One region of the Antricoccus suffuscus genome, then DNA from elsewhere that is predicted to be linked to it. Evidence: riboswitches for the same ligand, from Rfam matches in the RefSeq annotation. Region 1 holds a riboswitch; the other holds the start of a gene.

Region 1 (7,941 bases):
CGCGCGAGCGACTTGCGCTCCGCGCGGCGTGGACGAGAGCGTCGGTCGGCGGTAAGTGGTTCGGTGATGCTCCGCCAGAGTGGCCACCGTTGGTCGAGTGAACCGACCGGATCTTGGAAGATCGGCATGATGGTCCCCGGACGAGGGGAGTCCTCGCCGGCGGCGCCGTACCGGATCTGGCCGGCGTCGGGGCGTTCTGTCCCGGCGATGAGACGTAACAGGGTCGACTTGCCGGAACCGGACGGTCCGGCGATCCCGACTATCTCGCCTTCAGCGATATCGATGCTGATCCGATCGACGGCACGGTGCTCGCTGCCGTGCGTACGATACGACTTCATCAGGCCTTCACCGCGGACAACCGGATGGTCGGTACGCAGACTTTCGCCGCGAAGATGGTGACCGCCGTACTTCGATGCTTCGAGCAGTGACCGTGTCCGCTCATGCGCCGGAGCGGCGACGACCGCAGCGGACGGTCCGGTCTCGATGATCGTGCCACGGTCGATGACCACGATCCGGTCAGCGTGCGCGGCGGCAAGAGCCAGATCGTGCGTCACGAACAGCAGTGAACGACTGCGTTCTCGGAGCACGTGCATGACCCCGTCGGCGAGGTCGGCGTCCAGCGCGCTCGTTGGCTCGTCGGCCAGCGTGAGAATGGGGTCGAGGGCGGTGCTGGCCACGATAGTCGCGCGTTGCAGCATTCCGCCGGACCATTGGTGCGGATATTGCCGGCTGCGACGATCCGCATCAGGGATACCGACGTGCTCCAAGCGCCGCGCGACCTCTCCTCGGGGAAGGTCGATCCCGTGCATCCGCCACGGTTCGGCGACATGGTGTCCGACAGTGCGCAAGGGATCGCAGGCCGAGTAGGGATCCTGCGCGACGTAGCCGATCTGCGGTCCGAGGTAAGGCCGCCGCGTCTTGGCAGTCATCCCGTTGAGATCGGTACCTTGTAGGCCGAGGACCCCGGTGATCGTCGTACGAGGACCGAGCAATCCGAGGACGGCGCGGATGCAGGTGGTCTTGCCGCAGCCGGACTCGCCGACGATGGCTACTGACTCGCCGTCTTCGACCTGAAGGTCGATCCCGCGTACGGCCTGGAAGCCGTTCGGATAGGTGACGGTGAGATTCCGGATATCGAGCACGGTCGACGACGACGCGCTCATGCTAGCTCGCTGACGTCGGCGCAGTCGCGCAACGCGTCACTGATCAGCGTGATCGCGGTGACGGTGATAACCAGTCCGATTCCGGGCCCGATCAATAACCACGGCGCGACGTTAAGATCGATCCGGCCCTCGTTGAGCATGCTGCCCCACTCGGCGGTCGGCGGCTGCACTCCGAGCCCGAGAAATGACAGTCCGGCCAGCCCGAGGATCGTCTCGCCGAGTCCGAGGGTCGCGGCAATCAGGCCGTGCGCGAATACGCCGGGCAGCACGTGACCGACCGCGATTCTCGCGCGGCCGATGCCGGCCATCCTTGCTGCCAGTACGTCGGGTCGATGTCGGGAGCTGAGCGCGAGGCTCCGGGAGAGTTTGGCGAGGCCGGCCCAGCCAGTGAGCGACATCGCCAGCACCAGATTGCCGAACCCTGGACCGAGGGCACCGACGACCGCGAGCGCCAGCACTAGGGAGGGCAGCCCGAGCATGACATCGCAGATCCTGCTGACGAAAATGTCGAACGGGCCACCCATCAGACCGGCCGGCACACCGAGTCCGATGCCGATCACGGTCGTCAGGGCGAAGACGATGAGTGCCGCCTCGAAGGACACGCCCGCGCCGTGCACCGCGCGGGACAATAGGTCTCGTCCGTTGGAGTCGGTGCCGAGCCAGTGCATCGCTGATGGAGCCGCCAGCTTGTTCTTGTAGTTGGTCTGGTCCGGATCGCCGACTAGTAGCGGACCGATAATCGCTACCGCTGCAAGGATCAGCACGCCGATCGAGCCGACCTGGAAGCTGCGATGCCGGACCAGGCGGTGCCATAGCCGGACGGTTCGCGCCGGCCGTGCTTCGACGCCCGTGTCGGCCGGCTGGTTCGCCATCGGTTCGGGCAGGACACTCATACGGAGGCCTCGGCGGACCGGTTGATGTCGGCGGCGGTCGTGGTGCCGGAATCGGTGACGGTAGCGGTGGTGGTGCGCCGGCGGCGGAAGTTGCCGTGCCGAAGACGTGGATCGATCATCGCCAGCAGGAGGTCGATCAGCAGGCTGGCGACGACGTACACCGTCACGGCGATCATCGTGAACGCGACGACCACCGGCACGTTGCGCGCGTTAATCGCCTGGACGGTAAATGCGCCTATGCCTGGCCACGTGTAGACGCTCTCGATGATCGGCGCGCCGCCGAGCACTGCGGCCGCACCAAGACCGACGATCGTGAGGAATGGCGCGATCGCGTTTGGTACGGCGTGCACGAGCAGCTGGCGCACCGGTGATGCGCCGCGAGCTCGACAGACCTCCATGTACGGCGCCGACCGGGCCTCGAGGATCGAGGCGCGCAGCACCCGAGTCCAGTAGCCGGCCGAACCCAGCGCCAGGGTCAGCGCCGGCCATCCGACCGTGCGCCACGAGCCGTCCGAGATGATCACACCCAGGTCGAGTTTGAGCACGAGGATATTGAGCACGAACAGCCCTACGAGGAACCCGGGCACGATCACCATCGCGAGACTGACCACCCGCACAACGGAGTCCGGCCACCGTCGCGGTGCCGCAGCGGCGATGGTCCCCATGACGACGGCCATCGCGATTGCCATACACATCGCCACGGTCGCGAGCCGCAGTGTTGCCGGCAACCGAGTCGCGAACTCTTCCATTACCGGTCGGCCCGACTTCCACGAAAGCCCGAAGTCTCCGTGTACGGCGGCCCAGAGCCAGTCAAGATATCGAACAACCGGATTGCCGTTGAGCCCGAGCTCGACGCGCATCGCGGCGATCTGGGCCGGGTCCGGCTCAAGGATTCCGCGTGCGTGCAGGATCCCGGTGGCTGGATCGCCCGGCGCCAATAGCAAGAGGCACCAGACAATAATGCTCGCGACCAACAACGTGGCGAGCGCGATCCCTACCCTCTTGCTAAGGGCGACCAGCACGTCACGAACCGGCGGTCGTCGATGCGTCTACCCACAGGTTCGCCGTCGGTACCTTGTAGTTCTTCCACTTCGGGCCGGCGACGACGCCCGGGACCCGCATGCCGAGGAAACCCATGTAAGCGCCGTCTCCCACCGCAGCTTGGATCTGCTTGAGGAGGTCATCGCGCTCGGTGGTGTCCATCGTGGTCGCCAACTTCGACACAAGAGCGTCGAGATTGGGATCGCTGATGCCGGAGTAGTTGCTTGGGCCGTCGGTGACGAAGTAGTTCTGCAGCGAGCTGATGGGATCGCCTGGGAAGGAGGTCGTCCCGTTACCGACGATCGCGGCGTTCCATTTGACCGACGGGTCCTGCATCGCTTCGTCGGTGTCGGGCACCTGCTGGATCTCGACGCCGATCCCGGCGGTCTTCAGCTCCGACTGGACCGCGACGCCGAGGGTGCCCGAGTCGGGCTGCTGCGGATAGGTCAGGACGGTCAACGTCAGTGGATTACCGTCTTTGGCGTACATCCCGTCCGAGCCCTTGGCGTAACCGGCACCCGTGAGGAGCTTGTCGGTGGCCTTGGTGTCGGTCTTGAACATCGGCTCGTAGTACGCGGCCTTGGGCGAATACATCCCATTCGAGACTTCGTACAGCCCGTTCATGACGTCGTTCGCGATCTCCTTGTAGTTGATCGCCGACAATACGGCCTTCCGGACCTTCACGTCCGTCAACGGCCCGGTTTTCTGGTTGAGCTGGAATTGAAACGTCGGCCCTTTCGGCGTACCGGTGACCCAGTACGAGTCCTTGCGACCGTTCAGGTTTTTGGCCGCATCCGTCGGTGGATAGAGCGCGAGGTCCACTTCGCCTTTCTGTACGGCGAGAATCCGTGACTGGGCCTCTTCGATGAACTTGACGGTCACCGACTTCAGCGCTGGAGTGCCGCCCCAGTAGTCCGGGTCGGCCTTCATCGTCATCGTCTGGGTATCGAGCTTCTGTACGACGTACGGGCCGGTGTAGAGCTTGGCGTCGATGAGCTTCTGCGGGTCGCCCTTCGCCTTGAGGTAGGCGGGGAGGTCGAAGATCACGAACTTCGACTCATCGGCGAGCAAGAACGGAAGGTTTGGTGTCGGCTGCGGAGTCGTGAGCGTGACCTCTAGGTCGCCGGTGGGCTTGACGGTTGTACCGGCGATTGACTTCAGCCCAGCGACCTCGGACAACGAGTACTGCATGACGTCGGCCAGCGCCTTCGCGTCGAGTGGGTCGCCGTTCTGGAAATGCACCCCCTTGTTGAGGGTGAGCTTCCAGGTCAGGTCGTCGACGTTGTCGAGGCTCTTGAGGATCCATGGCTTGGGATCGGCGCCGAGGACGGGCCGCATGAGCAGCTCGCTCCACCCGAACTCGTTTCCCCAGAACCCGTTCTCAAGCGGGTCGACGTCGTCGATAGCGAACCCGGTCGCCAGCGTCAGCGTCGTGGGCTTCTCTCCCGAACCGGCCGCATCGCCGGTCGCACACGCGGCTAGACCGCCGACAAGTGCGGTTGTAACGAGGATCCCGATGATCCGACGGACAACTGTAACTACACGCATTGGAAGCGCCTTTCCAAGAACCTCGTGGAAGTACTGAAAAGTCGCGATCGGTCTCCTGGCTCGTAGCTGTCCGCTGGCGCGAACCGACACGTCACCTTCCCGGGGTTACCCAGTGGCTCCTGCAGCACGTGTGGAACGTGGAACAGCTGACGTGTCGTTGCAACTACTTACAGTGGCGAGGGCCGCTTCGGCATCACACCGAATTCCCGTACACCGCGACCGGCACACTGTACCGCAGCCGTTGCCGCCGGCACCCGCGGCTGCCTCAGATCTCGAAGTCCGCAGTAGTCACGGAACCGTCATAGGGTGTGTGGAGACCCGCTCGCGGGTTAGAGGTACGCCGCGGGCCTTTAGAGCCGGAGGTCATGATGGCGGAACAAGTCGTGGGGCCACAGAACGTCGCACAAAAGCTGATCAGCAGTCACCTAGTGTCTGGCGAGATGACGCCGGGCAGCGAGATTGGTCTGAAGATTGACCAGACCCTCACCCAGGACGCGACTGGCACGATGGTGATGTTGGAGCTCGAGGCACTCGGGCTGGACCGCATCCAGACGCAGCTTTCCGCGCAGTACGTCGACCACAACCTCCTGCAGACCGACGAGAAGAACCCGGAAGATCACCTATTTCTGCGTTCTGCTGCCCAGCGGTTCGGGCTCTGGTTTTCCAAGCCCGGCAACGGGGTGTCGCATCCGGTGCACCAGGCGCGGTTCGGCGTACCCGGTACGACGATGATCGGCTCGGACTCGCACACCCCGGCCGCTGGCGCGATCGGGATGCTGTCGATCGGCGTCGGCGGTCTCGAGGTCGCGATGGCGATGGCTGGAGACCCGCTATATATCCAGATGCCGGAAATTTGGGGCGTCGAGCTGACTGGTGAACTCCCGCCGTGGGTGTCGGCGAAGGACGTCATTCTCGAGATGCTTCGTCGGCACGACGTCAAGGGCGGCGTGGGCCGGATTGTGGAGTACTACGGTCCGGGTCTGGCCAATCTGACCGCGATGGACCGGCACGTCATCGCCAACATGGGCGCCGAGCTCGGCGCGACCACCACGGTCTTTCCGGGTGACGAGGCCGTGCGCGAATTCCTTACGTCGCAAGATCGCGCGGGCGACTTCGTCGAGATCCTCGCCGACGAGGGTGCGACGTACGACGTCACCGAGAGTATCGATATGTCGACACTTGAGCCGCTCATCGCGAAGCCGTCGTCGCCGGGCAACGTCGTACCGGTGCGTGAGGTCGCCGGCGAAGAGGTGTTCCAGATCGTGGTCGGCTCCTCCGCTAACCCCGGACTGCGCGACTTTGCCGTGGTGGCAGAGATCTTGGAAGGCAAGCAGACTCACGATCAGGTGTCCGTCGATATAAACCCCACCTCCCGGGAGATCTTCGAGGACCTCGCGAAGGGTGGCTGGTTGTTTAAGCTGATCTCGTCTGGCGCGCGGATCCACCAGGCTGGCTGTATGGGATGTATCGGTATGGGCCAAGCGCCCGCGATCGGCCGCAACAGCCTGCGCACGGTGCCGCGCAACTTCCCCGGACGCTCAGGTACGGACGAAGACGCCGTCTGGCTCTGCTCGCCGGAGACTGCCGCTGCGGCCGCGCTGACGGGCGTCATTACCGATCCGCGGGACCTCGACATGGACTACCCGCGGCCGTCTCTTCCCAAGCAGGCCAGTGTTAATACCGCGATGCTCCTTCCGCCGCTGCCGGCCGAGGAGGCGGCGAAGGTCGAGCTAGTCAAGGGCGGCAACATCAAGTCGTTGCCGGACTTCGACCCGCTTCCCGATGACCTCGAAGTCCCGGTCATGCTGAAGGTCGGCGACAACATGTCGACCGACGGCATCATGCCTGCGGGCTCCCGCGTGTTGCCGTATCGCAGCAATATCCCGAAAATCTCCGAATTCGTCTACATCCAGGTTGACGACACGTATGCCAAACGTGCCGCGGCCGAGGACGGTGGGCACGCAATCATCGCAGGCGAGAACTACGGACAGGGCTCGTCGCGTGAGCACGCCGTACTCGCGCCTCGCTACCTCGGGCTACGCGTGGTCGTGACGAAGTCGTTCGCGCGGATTCACTGGCAGAATCTCGCCAACTTCGGCGTACTTGCGCTGGAGTTCGCCAACCCGAGCGACTACGACTCCATCGAGCAAGGGGACACCGTCAAGCTGACGGGTATTCCGGAGCAGCTCAAGGCTGGTAACAAGGTCATGGCCACGCTCGCGGGCCGAGAGGTAGAGCTACGGCACCGGCTCTCGCCACGCCAGGTCGAGATGGTGATCGCCGGCGGTCGCATTCCGCAGCGTCGTCAGAGCCTCGCCGGCTAGTCGGCGGAAGTGTCCGCTGAGTGTCCGTTAGTAGGAACGCGGCAGGCCGAGGACATGCTCGGATACGTAGTTCATGACCATCTCCTGTGAGACAGGAGCGATCTTCATGAGCCGCGACTCGGTCCAGTAGCGACCGACGTTGTACTCCTTGGCGAAGGAGAATCCGCCGTGCGTCTGCATCGCCCGGTCGGCGGCGAAGAACGCCGCGTCGGAGGCCAGGAACTTCGCCGAGTTCGCCTGCTCGCCGCAGGGCATTCCGGCGTCGTACCGCCACGCCGCCTCGCGCACCGCGAGCTCAGCGGCGTGCAGGCGCATGTGCGCTTCGGCGAGCGGAAACGCGATGCCTTGGTTTTGGCCGATGGAGCGGCCGAACACGCGGCGATCGTTGGCGTAGTTGACAGCGGTCTTGAGCGCAAGCTTGCCGATGCCGAGCGCCTCGGACGCGATCAGGATGCGCTCCGGGTTGAGCCCGTCGAGTAGGTAGGAGAACCCGCGCCCTTCCTCGCCGACCAGGTCGTCGGCGTCAACCTTGAGGCCGTCGTACCGCACCTCGCAGGAGGCGACCGCGTTGCGCCCGATCTTGTTGATGGGCTGGATATCGACCTGAGGGTTCTGCAGGTCGGCAAGGAGCAGCGACATGCCATCGGTACGCCGCTTGCACTCGGCCAGGGGCGTCGTACGGCACAGCAGGAGGACCTTGTCGCTGTCCTGCGCCTTGGTGGTCCAGACCTTCTGACCGTGTACGACGTAGTGATCGCCGTCCTTGACTGCGCGCGTCGTGATCGAGGTCGTGTCTGTGCCGGCATCGGGCTCAGTGACCCCAAAAGCGACGTGCAGGTCGCCGGCTGCGACTTTCGGCAGGTACTTCTCTCGCATCTGCGCGGAGCCGTGCTTAGCCACCGGATTCATGCCGAAGATCGACAGGTGAATCGCGCTCGCGCCGTTCATTGCGGCGCCAGAGGCGGCGACTTC
Region 2 (7,941 bases), on a different contig from region 1:
GCCGTACTTCTTGTCGACCAGGATCCCGAAATAGCCCTGCTTACCCATCTGGTCCAGGAACGAGCGCGGGAACTCACCTTTCTTCTTGTCCAGCTTGTTAGCCAGGGGAGTGACGACGTTGGCCGCGAACTCGCGTGCCTCCTGTTGCAGCCGGAGCCGTTCGGGTGTGGCCCAGGGACTTTTAAGGATGGGGACGGGGGCTTCGCGAATGTCGTCGCTCATGCGGCGGCCGCCTTTCGGATCAGGTTGGTGCGCGAGTAGCGCAGCACGCTCTCGCCGTTCTGGTTAGTCGCCTCGGTGCGCCACGTGACGATCCCGGCGTCTGGGTGGCTCGTCGATTCGCGCTTGTCGAGCACTTCGGAGTGCGCGGTGATCGTGTCGCCGGGATAGACCGACTGAACGAAGTCGATGTCGTTGACCCCGAGGAACGGTCCGCCACCTTCACTGAGGTCCTCGACCGACATCCCGACCGCCGTACACAGCACGAGCATCGGGTTGATGACGATGTCCGGGTGCTCGTGGGCCTTGGCGTATTCGGCGTTGACGTACATCGGGGTCCAGTTACACGTGCCGGTCGAGAAGAGGATCGAATCGGCGGCGGTGAACGTTCGGCCCCAGTGGTGGGTAAACCGCTGACCCACCTCGAAGAATTCGTACTGGTTGCCCTTCTTCGCGAGAATAAACTGGTCAAAATCGGGATCGGTCACGAGCAGACGGCCCTTTCAGTTGGGGGATTGGTCGAGGCCGGGCTGCAAATCATTGGGCTCCCGCTAGGTTGTAACGCTTCGACGACCTCGACCGCAACGGACGGCGACTGGGTCCAGACGCGAGTCCACGCCGCCCACGGTGTCGCACCGCGTACGGGTAAAACGTAGATTGTCAGCAACAAACGTTACTGGGAACCTTACGCGGCTATTCGTTATCTGTTCGTTACCTTGCGAAGACGGGAGTCGCTTCAAGCCGTGCCCGGACACCCGCGTGCGCAGCGGAAGTGCTAACTAGCCGTCCCTCGAGAGGGCGCAGGTGGGGGATAACGTAGATAGTTGACAACCTACGTTAGCCCGTTGTTAACTATCCGACACCGATAGGGCATCGGTCGCCAGGCGAGGTATGCGACAGGGGCCGTTGAACATGAGAGTGCCCCGTCGGAATCTCAAAATCCCGGAACGCTACCGCTCTGATTGGACCCCTCTATGCTTTCGCGATCTCGATTTGCCATGTCTGCGGTCGCAGCCAGCCTGATGCTTCTGTCGGCCTGTGGCGCGCCACCGGACAAGGCAAAGTCAAATGACGCATCGTTGCCCAGCAGCATCGCGTTGGAGAAAGACGTCGATCCCAACGCGGAGTTCAGCTTTGGTTACACCTATCCGAACTCGAGCCTGGATCCGGTTAAGAGCGCATCCGGTCAAGACCAGACTTATATGTATCCGATTTATGACCGGTTGCTATACCTCACCGAGGACGGCAAGTTTGAGCCGATGCTTGCCACCAGCTGGGAAGAATCCGCGGACAAAACCGCCCTGACTTTGAAACTGCGCGACAACCTGAAGTTCTCCGATGGAGTTGCGTTTAACGCCGAGGCCGTCAAGGTCAACCTGGACCGAGCAAAAGGTGCAGGAAGCAAGATCGCTCAAGAGATTGCGACCCTGACCGACGTGCAGGTCGTGGACGACCTCACCGTGAAGTTAACCGTCAGTAGTGGACTCGGTGCGCTCCTGACCTCCCTCGCGGCCAGACCGGGAATGATCGCGTCGCCCAAAGCGATTGCCGAAGGGACAATGGAGTCGGCGCCAGCCGGGATTGGCCCTTACGTTGCAACGGATATCGTCCCGGGCGCCTCGATCAGCTACAAGAAATCGGAAGGCTACTGGGACCCGGACGCTCAGAAGGTCGCGACGATGGCGATCAAGTCGATGCCGGAGGACCAGACCCGGTTGAACGCTCTTAAGTCAGGGGAGTTGTCGGGGATCCAGGTGTCGCCGGATCAGCGCAGCAGTGCCGAAAGTACCGGCGCAACCCTTATATCGCGGCCAAGCTACCTGGTCTATTTCCTTGCGGTGAACACGAGCGTGGCGCCCTTCGACGATCCGTCGGTACGGCTAGCGATGAACTATCTGATCGATAGAAAAGCAATCGGGGACGGACTCCTCGGAGGCTCATGTACACCTCAGATCCAGCCATGGCCCGAGAGCAGCGTTGGATACGACAAGAAAATCGGCGACGGTCTCGATGTGTGGCCGCACGACGTGAAGAAAGCCAAGGATCTGCTGAAGAAGGCCGGGCTTACGAAGGGCAGCAAATTCAAGGTCGTGACGACGAACCTGACTACTACGGTCAAAATCCTCGAAGTCCTTCAGGAGCAGTTCAAAGAGGCCGGACTCGACATCGAGGCTCAGCCAGTGCCCGCAGGAGGGATCACCGAACACTTCGCGATCACGAAGCAGACACCGGTGACGTTATCGGCATATACCGGCTCACCCGACCCGGCGGCTGTCATCGACCGCAACCTACTTCCCGAGTCTCAGTACAACCCGGGAGGCGCCACGTCGCAGAACTTGATCGATACGGCGGTCGAAGGGGCGTCGGCGACCGATCCTGCGACCCGCACAGCCACGTACTCGAAGTTCATGGATCTGTTCATTAAAGAGCCGACGAGTCTCATGCCCATCTGTGCGGCGCATTCGGTGATGGCGCTCGCGGACGGCGTCTCCAACGTGACGATGCCGGCAGATGCGGCGTACCAATTCCGAGGGGTCGCGGTCAAGAAGAAGTAGCGCGCCCCGATTTAATCGGCCGACGCTCCACGGGAGGAGCTGCAGCCGTCCGTCACGACCGGCAATCCGATACAAATGTGGAGTTGCGCAGCAAGAGACACCGGCCGGCGATGCAAAACAGCACACCTGTGACGGCCCCACCCGGCGAGGACCTGCCGCGCGTGGGTATTCGGCGGCAGTGATCGTGGCTTTTGGAGGGTTCCGCCGCGCGGTTAACGAAGCCAGTAAATATGCCCTGACCACTAGACAAGCGCGTGGGCGGCGATTAGAATCGAACATATGTACTTCGATCATTAGTACGATCGGTGCGATAGGGATGTTCTGAGCGGGAGGGGGTGAGCAGTCGTGAGCGTGGCGTACCTACCGGAGCGTGACCAGCTCGCCGAGGGCCAGCACGCTCTCGCTGACGCAGCCGCTGGGTTGATCGGTACTGCTATTCGTTCCTCGCTCAGTGGGCTCGGGCCCACCGACTTGCTCGCGTTCGCAGGCGACCTGGAGAAGATCCGCAATAGTCTCGCGGTCCTCGATCACGCGATCATCGGCGCACTGGAGGACACCCGAGCCGCCGAGGTACTCACCTGCCGTAACACGGTCACGCTGCTTACCGAGACACTGCGGATTACCCGCGCCGACGCGTACCAGCGTGTGGAGGCCGCGAAGAGTCTCGGCGAACGGATCACCCTCGGCGGGCAGCCCATGCCACCCGCACGCGCCTACCTCGCCGAACGGCAGGCCGCCGGGCGGGTCACCCCGGCCCAAGCCCGTGTCATCCACAAGATGTTGCACCGGCTCACCCCACATCCCGGCATAGACCCGGCGGACCTCGACGAGGCAGAGACCATCCTCGTCAACCACACGGACACTCTTGGGGTGCGGGACCTCGAAGGGCTCGCCGCCGAAATCACGGACCGTCTGGATCCGGACGGGAACGAGCCGCGTGATGATGAACGTTTACGGCAGCGGTTCCTGCGCGTCCACGATTCTGGCAAGGTCACCGGCCAGGTGACCGCGGAACTACTGGCGACACTGCGCGCAGTCCTGGACCCGCTGGCCGCTCCCCGGCCCGCAGACGTGTCCGGGCGCGATGCTCGTACCGCTGGTCAGCGGATGCACGATGCGCTCCTGGACGCGCTGCATCACGTCCAGGACACGGGCAATACTTCCGACGCGCTACACCGCCTTCAGGACACCGGCGCTATCTCCGACACCAGCGCCGCGGGCTCCGGATCCGACGCGGGCAGCGCCGCCAGCCTGGGCGCTGCCGCCGATTGGAGCGCCGGTGGCACCACCGATTCCGGCACTGCCACCACCGGTTCCGGCACTGCCACCCCCGGTTCCAGCACTGCCACCCCCGGTTCCAGCACTGCCACCACCGGTTCCAGCCCGGTCACCGCCGGCCCGTCGCGGACTGGTGCTAGGGCGCGGGGGACCGTGATCACCACGATCCGCCTCGAAGACCTGATCAGTGGCTGCGGGTACGCGACCAGCACGCACGGCGTACCCATCCCCATCCGGGACCTGCTCCGCGAGGCCGCGCAGCTACGGTTCCTGCCCGCGGTCCTCGACTCCCGCGGAGTCGTGCTCTACCTCGGCCGGGCGCAACGGCTCGCAACCGCGAGCCAGTACATCGCCCTCGTCGCCCGTGATGGCGGCTGCAGCTTCCCCGGCTGCGACGTACCACCGGAATGGTGCGACATCCACCACGTCACCTCCTGGCGCGACCTCGGACCCACCGATATCGACGACTTGACCCTCGCGTGCGGATACCACCACCGCGAATTCGAGGACCGGGGCTGGGAATCAGTCATGGTCGATGGACTCCCGCACTGGCGCCCGCCGGCGTGGATTGAGCCGACCCGTACACCGGTCCTGCATCATCGCATCACCCTCGCCAATCGACGCGAATAGCCGCCGGCCATCGTGCATCGATCCTCGGCGTACTAATTGCCCACTCGCCGATCGCTGTGGCACGCCGTCAATTCCGCCGGTCGTTCGGTCCTCTGTGGGGGCGAACTCAATGCGATAGCGTGCAACGCATGCCAATCAAATTCGAGAACGTCGGTGTTGCCGTCCGTGATCTCGAGGCGACTATCGCCTTTTTTACCGATCTCGGCCTGACCGTCCTCGGCCGCGATACAGTCAGCGGCGATTGGGCCGACACGGCCGTCGGCCTCGATGGCAACCACGCCAACATTGCCATGCTTCAGACACCCGATGGCAGCGGTCGCCTCGAACTCTTCGAATACATACACCCCAACGCGATCGAAACCGAGCCCACGCAGCCCAACGAGATCGGCATGCACCGCGTCGCCTTCTCAGTCGACGACATCGACGAGGCTCTTGAGATCGCCGCCGCGCACGGGTGTTATCCGCTACGCGGAGTTGCGACTTACGAGGACATCTACAAACTCAGCTATATCCGCGGCCCCAGCGGGATCATCGTGATGCTCGCTCAGGAACTGAAAAAGAGTTGATCGGTACGCCAGGGCTGCGGTAAGTCGTGACTTACTTCTTCGTTGCTGACTTCTTCGGGCTGGCCGACTTGCCGGCGACCGGCACCAGTCGGTCGACGAGTAGGTCTAGATCGTCGAGTGCGTCGTAGATGTCGACTGCCTCGGGATCGAGCATTGCCTGGTACGCCGCGCCGCGCAGCGCTCCAAGGAAGAGCCGTGCGACACGTTCTGAATCGACTGTTGGATCGACGCTGCCGTCGGCGACGCCGAGCTGGATCAACTCAATAACCGACTCCCGGCTGTACCGATGCAGTTCGACCATGCGCTCCTTGAGATGCGGGATCGGTCCGAGCGCTTCAAACATCAATGTGTAGAGGGCGCGCATGCGACGCTCGGACTTGCGCCAGCTGGATCGAAACGCATTCACTCGGATGTGCAGCGCCTCGCGGCCCGTCGTACTGCCGATCGCTGGCTTCAGGTGAGTCTCGGTCCAGCCCATCGCCATCTTCTCGATGAGTGCGATCAGGAGACCTTCTTTGGAACCGAACCGGCGCGTGACAATGCCGTGGCTGTAACCCGCGTGTTTCCCGATCGCCGCAAGGGTCGTGCGCTCATATCCGTTTTCAGCGATGAGTTCGGCGGCCGAGTTGATCAAGCGGGTCGTCGACAATTCGGATCGCGACTGGCGCGGTGCCGTCATCACGTGCGGTCGGTCGGTCATGAAGTCCATCCAATGGTGCGAATTCGGGATACTCAAACGTAGTTGTTTGTCTACCAATGTGGAATCAGGGTAGCCGATTTCGCTACGCGGCGGCCTCCCTAACCGGACGAACGTGAAGGCGATGAACGGTCTGCTAATGTGCGCGAAGCGAGCCAAGGGGAATCCGGCGAAATTCCGGAACTGTCCCGCAACCGTGAGCGGCCGAGTAATTGTCGCTAAGTCGGAATACCGAGGCTTCGCGTTGATGACCGCTCACATTGCCGAGGATTGCAATAGGCGGCGGTGGCCGCGTCCCGGTTGATGCCATCGCTTCCGGTCCTTCGCATACCGACTGCCCGCGAAGGACCATTCATGCGCTACCGCGTCGCCGTACTTACGAAGTGTCTCGCCGTCACTATCGTCGCGCTTGTCGCGGTGGCAGGATGTGGCAGCGCCGTCGCCGACAAGCAGGCAACCTCGTCCCGATCCGCGGTGGCCAAGGGCAAGCAGACGGCGTACCCGTTGGCGGTAGAGAGTTGCGGCGTGACGCAGACCTACGACGCGCCACCTCAACGTGCCGTCACCCTTACTTCGACTGCCACCGAGACGATGCTTGAGCTCGGACTCGGCGATCGGATGGTGGGTACGGCGTACCTGAAGGGTCGCAAGATCGGACCGCAGTACAAGTCGGCGTACGACAAGATCCCGGTCCTCGCAGCCGGACAACCGAGCATGGAGCAGCTACTCGCCGCGAATCCCGACTTCGTGTACGCCGGATATGGCGATGGATTCTCCGCGAGCACCGGCCACACTCGGCAGCAGTTGCAGGACTTGGGCATCAAAACGCACCTGAGCCCGGTCGGCTGCACCGATGAACCCAAGACGCTTCAAGACATGCCGGACGAGCTCAAGACCATTGGCAAGATCTTCAACGTCAACGCCGCGGCCGAGAAGGCGGTGAAGAAGTTCGATGCCACAGTGGACAAGGTCAAAGACGCGGTCAAGGGTTCGGATCGGCCGAAGGTTTTCCTCTACAACTCGGGCACGGACGCGCCGCAGACGGTCGGCGGTTGGGCCTACGCGTCGGTCATGATCGATGCGGCCGGCGGGAGGAACATCCTCGCCGACGAGCCACTGCGGTGGGGCAAGGTGTCGTGGGAGCAGGTGGCCGCCGCCAACCCCGACATTATCCTGATCTACGACTACCTTGACCCGAGCGTCGAATCGAAGATCGCGACGTTGAAGGACATTCCGGCGCTTGCCGATACGACTGCCATCAAGAAGGGAAACTTCGCGACGATCAGCCTCTCGCTCGCACAACCCGGGCCGCGGTCGGCCGAGGGTGTCGAGCAACTTGCTGAGCAGTTTCACCCTGACCTTTATCCGAAGAAGAAGTAGGTCGGCATTGTGACCGAGACCGATACCGAAGTCGACGAGCGGGCGAGCCTCATTGCACGGCTGCGGTCGTCGCCGACCCAGGCATCGGTACGTCGGGTCCACGTCGCCTCACCAGGCGGTCACCGTCTCCGACTGGCCGCGACGGTGACCACGTTGACGGTGGTCCTCATCGCCGTCACCGGCTTCGCTCTGTCCATCGGCTCGGTACACATACCGCTGGCGGACGTATGGGGGGTCATCGGTCACCGAATCTTTCCACCCGGGCTGATCACGCCAACCTGGAACGCCGTCACCGACCGGATCGTTGCGGATGTGCGGCTGCCGCGGGTCCTGCTCGCGGCCATCGCGGGCATGAGCCTGACCGTTGTCGGCACGGTCGTTCAGGCAGTCATGCGCAATCCGCTCGCCGGGCCGACGGTGCTTGGCGTCTCCGCCGGAGCCGCGACCGGCGCCGTATTCGTCATGCGGTTCGGGCTGCTAGTCCTTGGGGCGTACACGCTGAACATCGCCGCGTTCCTCGGCGCGCTGCTTACCCTGCTTCTCGTGCTGAGTATCGCCAAGTACGGCGGGCGTATCTCGGCCACGACGTTGGTCCTGACGGGTATGGCGATCAGCG

What was found. A riboswitch is a leader RNA that binds a small molecule or an ion and turns the genes downstream of it on or off. The one in region 1 is predicted to bind cobalamin.
Region 2: it holds a riboswitch for cobalamin, as region 1 does, so the genes downstream of both, CLV47_RS01345 (ABC transporter substrate-binding protein) here and CLV47_RS16325 (ABC transporter substrate-binding protein) in region 1, are expected to answer to the same signal.

What each region holds. Positions count from the first base shown of each region.
Region 1 is NZ_PVUE01000016.1:18,562-26,502, forward strand. It holds gene CLV47_RS16310 (ABC transporter ATP-binding protein) at 1-1,163, opposite strand, end outside; gene CLV47_RS16315 (ABC transporter permease) at 1,160-2,056, opposite strand; gene CLV47_RS16320 (ABC transporter permease) at 2,053-3,078, opposite strand; gene CLV47_RS16325 (ABC transporter substrate-binding protein) at 3,080-4,645, opposite strand; cobalamin riboswitch at 4,674-4,897, opposite strand; gene CLV47_RS16330 (aconitate hydratase) at 5,011-6,969, shown strand; gene CLV47_RS16335 (acyl-CoA dehydrogenase family protein) at 6,997-7,941, opposite strand, start outside.
Region 2 is NZ_PVUE01000001.1:266,867-274,807, forward strand. It holds gene CLV47_RS01305 (acyl-CoA dehydrogenase family protein) at 1-222, opposite strand, end outside; gene CLV47_RS01310 (MaoC family dehydratase) at 219-707, opposite strand; gene CLV47_RS01315 (ABC transporter substrate-binding protein) at 1,218-2,774, shown strand; gene CLV47_RS21790 (HNH endonuclease signature motif containing protein) at 3,120-4,682, shown strand; gene CLV47_RS01335 (VOC family protein) at 4,811-5,248, shown strand; gene CLV47_RS01340 (TetR/AcrR family transcriptional regulator) at 5,280-5,948, opposite strand; cobalamin riboswitch at 6,077-6,201, shown strand; gene CLV47_RS01345 (ABC transporter substrate-binding protein) at 6,300-7,325, shown strand; gene CLV47_RS01350 (FecCD family ABC transporter permease) at 7,335-7,941, shown strand, end outside.